4 regions of the Streptomyces paludis genome follow, and region 3 is predicted to be linked to each of the others. Evidence: riboswitches for the same ligand, from Rfam matches in the RefSeq annotation. Region 3 holds a riboswitch; each other region holds the start of a gene.
The links. A riboswitch is a leader RNA that binds a small molecule or an ion and turns the genes downstream of it on or off. The one in region 3 is predicted to bind cyclic di-AMP.
Positions count from the first base shown of each region.

Region 1: another riboswitch for cyclic di-AMP. It lies ahead of DVK44_RS26850 (M23 family metallopeptidase); the one in region 3 lies ahead of DVK44_RS21445 (C40 family peptidase).
Region 2: another riboswitch for cyclic di-AMP. It lies ahead of DVK44_RS28040 (transglycosylase SLT domain-containing protein); the one in region 3 lies ahead of DVK44_RS21445 (C40 family peptidase).
Region 4: another riboswitch for cyclic di-AMP. It lies ahead of DVK44_RS02035 (C40 family peptidase); the one in region 3 lies ahead of DVK44_RS21445 (C40 family peptidase).

Region 1 covers NZ_CP031194.1:6,081,013-6,083,205, reverse strand. Annotated here, with positions in the region: gene DVK44_RS26855 (GntR family transcriptional regulator) at 1-31, opposite strand, end outside; gene DVK44_RS26850 (M23 family metallopeptidase) at 259-1,044, opposite strand; cyclic di-AMP (ydaO/yuaA leader) riboswitch at 1,058-1,230, opposite strand; gene DVK44_RS26845 (M16 family metallopeptidase) at 1,428-2,193, opposite strand, start outside.
Region 2 covers NZ_CP031194.1:6,327,225-6,329,417, forward strand. Annotated here, with positions in the region: gene DVK44_RS37385 (hypothetical protein) at 1-288, shown strand, start outside; cyclic di-AMP (ydaO/yuaA leader) riboswitch at 808-968, shown strand; gene DVK44_RS28040 (transglycosylase SLT domain-containing protein) at 973-1,767, shown strand; gene DVK44_RS28045 (cytochrome c biogenesis protein DipZ) at 1,846-2,193, opposite strand, start outside.
Region 3 covers NZ_CP031194.1:4,836,458-4,838,650, forward strand. Annotated here, with positions in the region: gene DVK44_RS21445 (C40 family peptidase) at 1-1,199, opposite strand, end outside; cyclic di-AMP (ydaO/yuaA leader) riboswitch at 1,207-1,379, opposite strand; gene pcrA (DNA helicase PcrA) at 1,679-2,193, shown strand, end outside.
Region 4 covers NZ_CP031194.1:480,555-482,747, reverse strand. Annotated here, with positions in the region: gene DVK44_RS02045 (helix-turn-helix domain-containing protein) at 1-9, opposite strand, end outside; gene DVK44_RS02040 (ATP-binding protein) at 265-708, shown strand; gene DVK44_RS02035 (C40 family peptidase) at 815-1,288, opposite strand; cyclic di-AMP (ydaO/yuaA leader) riboswitch at 1,292-1,483, opposite strand; gene DVK44_RS02030 (ATP-dependent Clp protease proteolytic subunit) at 1,851-2,193, opposite strand, start outside.

The DNA of each region.
Region 1 (2,193 bases), 1.2 Mb from region 3:
CCGTGCATACCGAGTGCGCGGGAATGCGCATGTCCGAACCTCCGCCTTAATCCGCGCGAAACGCAGCCGATTGACGCCTGTTCCGTGACTCTATTGCAATCAACGAGAATTTCCGAAGGGTGCCCGAAATCCATGGATATCTTTTGGCCAACGGGCAGGTCGGACGGCGGAGCGGTTACGGAGCGAGGGGGCGCGCGCGAGGAGCGTGAGCCGGCGGGGGTGGGCCCGGGGCGCGTCAGGGGTACGGCAGGGGGCGCGTCAGACGTTCACGCCGTGCGCGCGGAGGTACGCGACGGGGTCCATGTCGGAGCCGTAATCCGGACCGGTCCGCGCCTCGAAGTGGAGATGCGGTCCGGTGGCGTTGCCACTGGCGCCGGAGAGGCCGAGGCGCTGCCCGGGGGCGAGGCTCTGGCCCACCGAGACCTCGATCGAGGAGAGGTGGCCGTACTGGGTGTACGTGCCGTCGCTCATCCGCAGCACGACGTTGTTGCCGTACGAGCCGCCCCAGCCCGCCTCGACGACGGTCGCGGCGCCGACGGCCACCACCGGGGTGCCGGACGCGGCGCGGAAGTCGACGCCCGAGTGGCTGCCGGAGGACCAGAGGGAGCCGCCGGCCCGGTATCCGGTGGTGATGTACGAGCCCGCGACGGGGAGTTGGAAGGTGTTGAGGAGGGTGCGCTCGGCGGCGCGCGCGGCGCGCTCCCGGGTGGCGCGTATCTCCTTGACGCGGGCCTCGGCCAGCCGCTCGGCCTCCGCCCGCGCGACGGCCTCGGCCTTGATCCTGGCCGCCCGGTCGGCGGCGTAACGCTGGGCGTGGGCCTGGTCGTCGACCACGGCGGCGAGGGCGTCCCCGAGGTCGGCGACCCGGTTGAAGCCGGTCTGCGAGGCGGCCTCGGCACCGGCGCCCGAGGCGAGTGCCGGGGAGGCGGCGAGGGTGCCGATGACACCGGTCGCGGTGAGGGTCGCGACGCCCGCGGCGTTCGCGCCCCGGCGGGTCGGGCGCCTCCGGGCGCGGTGCTTCCCGGCGGTACGGGTGAACGCCATGGGGTGACGGGTCCTTTCCTTCCTTCTCGCCTACCGGGTTAGCTGACGGGTTCGGAGCAGGAAGGTCTCCTACGGGCCCCTCCACACGGCGCGACTGCGCGTGAAGGCGGTCCGATTCACCCCAGGGACTGTGGGTCCCCGGCTCCCTCGGGCTCGCGCCTGACGGGGACTCGGCGATGACTGTCCGATGCCACGGGTGCGGCGCAACGGGCGAACAGCCGGACCGACGCTAAGCCGCTGGGCTTTCCCGCGCCAAACAGACAGGCTGTTTTGTCGCGTTCCCCACAGGGGCAGACGGCATGTTTCCACGGAAAACAGGGACAGAACGGAGAACCCCGGCGACCGATGTCGCCGGGGTTCCCTGCCCTGTACGGACGGCCGGATCAGCCGGTGACCACGGTCACTTCGCCGATACCGAGCGCCTCGACGGGCTCCTTGATCTGCGCCGCGTCCCCGACCAGCACGGTCACGAGCCGGTCCACCGGGAAGGCGTTGACGACCGCGGCCGTCGCCTCGACGGTGCCGGTCTCGGCCAGCCGCGCGTACAGCCGCGCCTGGAAGTCGTCCGGCAGGAACTGCTCGACCTGGTCGGCGAGGGTGCCCGCGACGGAGGCGGCCGTCTCGTACTTCAGCGGGGCGACGCCCACCAGGTTCTGTACGGCGACATCGCGCTCGGCGTCGGTCAGCCCCTCGGCCGCGAGCGTGCGCAGCACCGTCCAGAGGTCGGCCAGCGCCGGGCCGGTGGAGGCGGTGTCCACGGAGCCGCTGATGGCGAGCATCGAGGCGCCGGCCGGGCCGCCCGGGGCGTCGGGCGCCGAGGAGCGCAGCACCTGGCCGTAGGCCCGTACACCGTAGGTGTAGCCCTTCTCCTCGCGCAGCACCCGGTCCAGCCGGGAGGTGAGCGTGCCGCCCAGGCAGTACGTGCCGAGCACCTGCGCGGCCCAGACCGGGTCGTGCCGGTCGGCGCCGATACGGCCGATCAGCAGCTGGGTCTGGACGGCGCCGGGCCGGTCGACGATGACCACGCGGCCCGTGTCGTCCGCGGTCACGGGCGGTACGGGCCGGGGCGCGGCCGTGTTCCCGGTCCAGGCGCCGAGGGTGTCGGCGAGGATCTCGTCCAGGTCGACGCCGGTGAGGTCGCCGACGATG
Region 2 (2,193 bases), 1.5 Mb from region 3:
GACAAGGCCGAGGCCAAGCTGCGGAAGGCCAAGGTGGAGCTGGCCGAGGCCGTGGCGGAGGCGGTCGACGTCTTCGGGGGCGAGCAGAACGCCTCCGACGAACTCGGACTGCCGCTGGAGACGATCCGCGGACACCTCGACCTCATCGAGGGCGACGGCGCCGCCGAGGAGACCGCGGACTCCCCGGAGGCCGCCGCCGTGACCCCGGCGAAGGCCAAGGCGGCGTCCAAGGCGGAGGCGAAGCCCGAGTCGGAGCCCGAGCTGGAGCCGGAGCCCGCGCTCGTCTAGTCGCGGTATTCGAAGGTACGGGAGCGGGGCCGCGGGTCGGCCCCGCTCCCGTTCGCGTTTCCCCGGCAAGGCCGGATGGCCGTGCGCGTCCGGTTGCTTGACGATTCATCGGGACGCGATCGCCGGGTATTCCGGCGCGATGCCCGGCCGTAACCGCACGCGACCGGAAGGGGTGTTGGTGAATTCTTCCGTGAATTGCGCGTCCGGTGCGTTTTTGATGCGGGGTCAGGCGCTCCGATCCGCCGGTTGGGGACCTCGTCACCCGGGTTGTATGGGTAATAATTGGGCATCTTGTCCTTTATGCTCGGCCTACCGGGGTGACGTGTGTCACGGTCGCGGGGTGGGTGTGGTGGCCATGGCGCCGCGTATTTCTTACGCCTGGCGGGAATTAGGGAATTCGATCTTTCCGGGCCGCAATCGCGGTGGGGGAAGGAATCGGATTCCGGACTTGTTCGGTTCCGCTCTTCTCGCTTAAGTTCACGTCACTCCGGGTGGAACGCCGAATCCTGCCGCTGCCCGGAATCCCACCAACCCACTCATGTACGGCAGGAGCGGGGGACCCAGGTAAGCCGCCGGACCGCACCGCGGACCGGCTTGGGGTGAAGTCTCGTGTACGCCGCGTGACCGGGCATCTCCTGCCCGAACCCGACAGCTCACCTCGCAGGCGATGGAGAGGAACGCGTCATGTTCGCAAAGGCTGTCGCCAGGGCGAAGCACAAGGCGAAGCACCGCCGCCCGAGAACGAACCCGCTGGCCCGCGGCGCCGTCGCCGTCAGCGCGGGGGGTGCCGTACTGGCCCTGCCGCTGCTCGCCGCCACCACCGCCCAGGCCGCGCCCGTCACCGCCCCGGCGGCCTCGGTGCCGCAGGCCCCCGACGCCGCGGTGAAGTCCGTCCCCACCACGTACTCCGTGGTCCTGGGTGACTCGCTTTCCAAGATCGCGAAGGCGCACTCCGTCAGCGGCGGCTGGAAGAAGCTGTACGCGGACAACCGCCGGGCCATCGGCGCCAACCCGTCCCACATCCGCCCCGGCCTCACCCTGAAGCTCGGCACGGCGGCCAAGGGCACGGTCAAGACCGCGCCGAAGACGGCCACGAAGACCGCGACGAAGACGGCCGCCAAGACCGTCACCGCCGCTCCGGCCGCCGTCAAGACGTACAGCAACAACCTGGACGGCTGGATCCGGGAGTCCCTGGACATCATGGCCGCGCACGGGATCCCGGGCAGCTACAACGGCATCCACCGCAACATCATGCGGGAGTCCTCGGGCAACCCGCTGGCCATCAACCTCTGGGACATCAACGCCCAGAACGGCATCCCGTCGAAGGGCCTCCTCCAGGTCATCGACCCCACGTTCAAGGCGTACCACGTGCCCGGCACGTCCCTGAACAGCTACGACCCGGTCGCCAACATCACCGCCGCGTGCAACTACGCCGCCGCCCGGTACGGCTCGATCGACAACGTCAACGGCCCCTACTGACGGCCGGCCCAGAAACAGTCGCCGCCCGAGGGCGGACGGGAAGCACCCCGTCCGCCCTCGGGCCGTCCGCGTCCGCGTCTACCCGAAGGTGAACGAGTACGCCTCGATGCCCTCGGCGGGCCGGATCTCCAGCCGGGCCCGCTGCGCCGTGTCCCCGTCGACGAGGGAGTAGAGGGTCGGGGTGCCGTCCACGCGCAGGGTCTTGACCGTACGGCCGTCGACGAGGACCTCGACCGGCCCGCTGCCCGCGAGGACGACATTGACGTTCCTGGCGTGGTAGTTCAGCGCGAGCGCGGCGTCCGGACCGGCCGTGAAGTGTTCGTACCCGGCGGTCCAGGTGCCGTCCAGGGCGATGCCGTCGGCGGGAACGGCGGCCGGGAAGCGGTAGACCGCCGGCTTGTCGTCCACCAGGGGATCGCCCACGTA
Region 3 (2,193 bases):
AGCTCGACGCCGGCCACCCGCCAGGCGGCCTGGGTCAGGCCCGAGCTGTCGTACGAACTGGGGCCCGAGGCGCCCCACACGTACGGCTTGCCTATCTGGGCGCGGGCGAAGGCGAGAACCTTCGCGGCCTTGGTGGCGTAGCTGACGGCGGGCGCGGCGGCCGTACCCGTACCTGCTGCTGGAGCAGTGGCCGCAGCCGCGTTCGCGCCCGGAACCGGACCGGCGGCGGTGAGCGCCCCCGGGTCCATGTCCATGCCCTGGTCCGCGTCCGTGCCGACGGCCGTGACCCGGCCCGTGACCGCGCCCGGGCCCGCGACGGCGGTGGTGTCCGGCCGGACCAGCAGCTCCTGGCGCTCCCACTCGGCGGCCTCCGCCGCGGCGCGTGCCTCGGCTTCCGCCTGGGCCTGGGCGCGGGCCTGCACCTGGGCCTCGATCTGGGCCTGCGCCTGTGCCTGGGCTTGTGCCTGGGCCTGCGTCTCCGCCAGGCGGCGGGCCTCTTCCTCTTCCTGCTCGCGCTCCTGCTGCCGGCGCTCCAGCGCGGCCAGCCGTGCCTGCTCGCCCGCTGTCGCCTTCGACAGCAGGGCGCGCGCGTCGGCCAGCTTCTTCTGGACGGTCTCCTTGTTGCTCCGCAGGGACGACGGCGGCGCGTCCTGTGCCTCGGCCGGTACGGCGGGCGTGGCGGGCATGACCGGCATCGCGGGCACAGCGAGAGCGGGCACAGCGGGCATGGCCGGTGCGGTCTGCGGCACCGGCGGCTGGGTCGGCCGCGGCGGCGCGCTCTGCTGGGGGCGCTCGGCGGTCCGGTCCGCGGTCCGGTCCACGAACGTCAGGGCGGCGGCCGGGGCGGGGCTGCCCTCCCGGTACTGCGTGGGCGCGTAGGAACTGAGCGTACGGCGGGCCTCGTTCAGCTTGTCCGCGCTCTTGGCGACGTTGTCACGCACCCGGTCGACGGTGCGCTTCTGCTTCGTCGTACCGGGCTTGGGCTTGCTGAACTGCTGGTTGGCGCCCCCGGCTTGGCGGTACAGGTCGTCGACCTTTTTCTGTACCTCTTCCACCGAGGGGTTCGGCTCGGCGGGCGCGGCGTCCGCGCTCTGCGTCGACAGCAGCGTGACCGAGGCGATGGCGGCCGTAGTGACCCCGACGGCGGGGGAGTTGGTGCCTGCGCCGCCACGGTTGCGCGACTTGCGATGCGACGCCAAGGTCGGCATCTCCTTCCGTAGACCGCCTACCGGGTTAGCTGTCGGGTTCGGGCGGAACGGAAGGCTGCCCTACGGGCCTGGCGTACGGCGGACGTACGGCCCGATTCACCCCGGTGGTGCAGAGTGGGTCCCCGGTTCCGGGCCTCCTTGGGGGGAGGCCGAATTCGGCGTGGGCCGCCCGCTCGGCGTGGATCGCCAGGGGGAAACGGACTGCCTGATCGAGCACGCTAGCCAAGTTGTGCTGCTGATGTGAAGGTGGATGGTCGATATGCCCGGAACATTTTCGTGACCATTTGCTGGAGTGAGGTGCGAGGAGCGTCAATCGAGGGTATAGCGTCACGCTCGGTAGCCCACTGACCGCGTGGCGGCGAAGGTGAGGACGGACGGGAGCTGTACGCGGGCCGGATGTGAAGACGGGTGCGGGCTGTACGGGAAGACGGGCGCGGAGTGTCAGTGGGGCCGCCTAGACTCGGAAAGCGATGAGCAGCCTTTTTGATGACAGTTTCCTGGCGGACCTCCAGCCCTCCGGCGACGAACACCCGCCGCCGCCCGAGGAGCGGGACGACCACGCCCCGGAGCAGGTGCCCGACGACCTGTTCGGAGGCGTCTTCGACGCGCCGCCGCCGCGCGACGCGTACCACCGCGGCGGCAGCCCGCGCTCGGTCGTGGACCCGGCCGCCCTGCTGGAGGGGCTGAACGCCGAGCAGCGCGCGGCCGTCGTGCACACGGGCACGCCGCTGCTCATCGTGGCCGGCGCCGGATCCGGCAAGACGCGGGTCCTCACGCACCGGATCGCGCATCTGCTGGGCAGCCGCGGGGTCCACCCCGGCCAGATACTGGCGATCACCTTCACCAACAAGGCCGCGGGCGAGATGAAGGAGCGGGTCGGCGACCTGGTCGGCGCGCGCGCCAACGCCATGTGGGTGCTGACGTTCCACAGCGCCTGTGTGCGGATCCTGCGCCGGGAGTCCAAGCGTCTCGGCTTCACCTCGTC
Region 4 (2,193 bases), 4.4 Mb from region 3:
ATGCCGCATGGCCGAATCCTCTCGCCGTCCGTTTTCCGCGCACCGGTGCGCGACGGCGGAGAAGGTATCTTTTCCGCGCCCGAATACGGTCTCGCGTTGCAGAGTTCACCGCTTTGAGCGACAGATATATGCAGATCTCTGCGGATCGGGCCGTGGCGCGGTGCGATCGGTGGCAGGCTGGCGGCGAAGCGGAGTCCGAGGCCGTCCGCGCAGTCATCCGTTCTGTGGCGGAGTGCGGTCCGGTGCGAAAGGGACGGCATCGTCATGGCAGACCATCAGGAAGCATCCATCACACTGCCGAGCGATCCCGCGTCGGTACCCACGGCGCGAAGATATGTGGAGGATCTGCTGACCGGGTGGGGGCTGCCCGGCGAAGCGGAGACCGCCGACACGGTCCGGCTGATCGTCTCGGAACTGGCGACCAACGCCGTGCAGCACACCTTCGGCCAGTCGCCCACGTTCACCGTGGAGGTCCGGCTGGAGCGCGAGGAGCGGCTGCGCGTCGGGGTCACCGACAGCCATCCGCGCTGGCCGCAACGGCTGCCGGCGGCCGTGCAGCAGGACAACGGCCGGGGCATGGTGATCATCCGCTCGCTGACCGCCGAGTGCGGCGGGCGGCTCTCCATCACCCCGACGGCGGAGGGGGGCAAGACCGTCTGGATCGCGCTGCCCTGGACCGTACCGGCCGACCGGAGCTGCCGGAACTGAGGGACGGGACCGGCCGGGCCCTGGCCGGCCCCGCCCCTCGGCTCAACCGCTCGCACCGCTCAACCGGGTGCGCCGCTCAACGGCCGGCGCCGCTCGACCGCCCCGCTCAGCCCACGCGTCCGTACCAGACGCTCTTGGACCAGATCTTCTCCAGCCGTACCACCGCTCCGGTCTTCGGCGAGTGCCAGATCTTGCCGGAACCCGCGTAGATGCCCACGTGGTAGACGTTGCTCCCCGAGTGGAAGAACACGAGATCACCCTTGCGCCGCTTGGCGGAGGAGATGTGCGACGTCTTGTTGTACTGCTGCTGCGCGGTGCGCGGGAGCTTCTTGCCGGCCTTCTTGAACGAGTAGACCGTCAGCCCGGAGCAGTCGAACCGGGACGGTCCGGTGGCTCCGTACTTGTACGGTGCGCCCTTCTTCGACGCGGCGACCTTCAGCGCCTTGACGGCGTGGGTGGCCGCCTGGGCCTCGGGCGCGGCGCCCGGTGCGAGCACCGAGCCGCCGACCGCGGCGAGCGTGAGGACCGAAACGGCACCGGTCCGGGAAAGCAAGGACGGGACATATGTCTGCGCAGTCATGCGCAACCCTTCGTCAGCCGCCTGTGAAGGATGACCTGTCGGGTTCGGGCTGGCGAAGTTGCCCGGCCGCGGAGCCCTGTCGAGACAGATCCCACGGCTTCACCCCAAGGGACGACCACGACGTGCGTCGTCCCGTACTGCTTGGGTCCTCCACTCCTGCCGATCCACTCCTGTCGACTCAGACATCCGGAACGGCGGCAGGACTCGGCGTCCGCCCGGATCGCCCCGCCGGGGGTGGCGGGGGCTTGTCGTCCCAGGGATCTTGACCCAAGGAGGAGCGGATTTCCGAGCTGAAACGACGATATGTGAACTTCCTCACGGCTGACCCAAAGGGGTGGCAAAGGGGTTTTTCGTATCGGAGCCGGGGGCGCCGATGAGGTCGGCACCTGCGGGGAAATGAGGCCGCGTCATACGCCTCCGGGCGCCCTGCGCAACTCGACTCCCCGGCTGTGTCCAGCGGGTTCGTCCCCTGAACGGGTGAGGCGTTCCCGTACGGACGCGTCCGTACGGGAACGCCTCACGCCCCCTCACATCCGTTGCGACCGGGGATACGTTGGCCCGTTCATCGGCTCCGGAGCGCCGAGGTCTTCCGGCTCTCGATCACGTGATCGATCAGTCCGAACGCTTTCGCCGCGGGAGCGTCGAAGACCGTGTCGCGGTCGATGCTCGCGGCGATCGTCTCCGGGCTCTGTCCGGTGTGCCGGACGAGCATCGACGCGAGCAGCTCCCGCTGCCGCAGCAACTCCTCGGCGTGGATCGCCAGATCGGACGGCTGGCCCATGACCGTCTCCTCGGTGGCCGGCTGCTGGAGGACGAACCGGGCCCCCGGCAGCGCCATCCGCTTGCCCGGCGTCCCGGCGGCCAGCAGAACGGCGGCGGTCGAGGCGGCCTGGCCTAGACAGGTC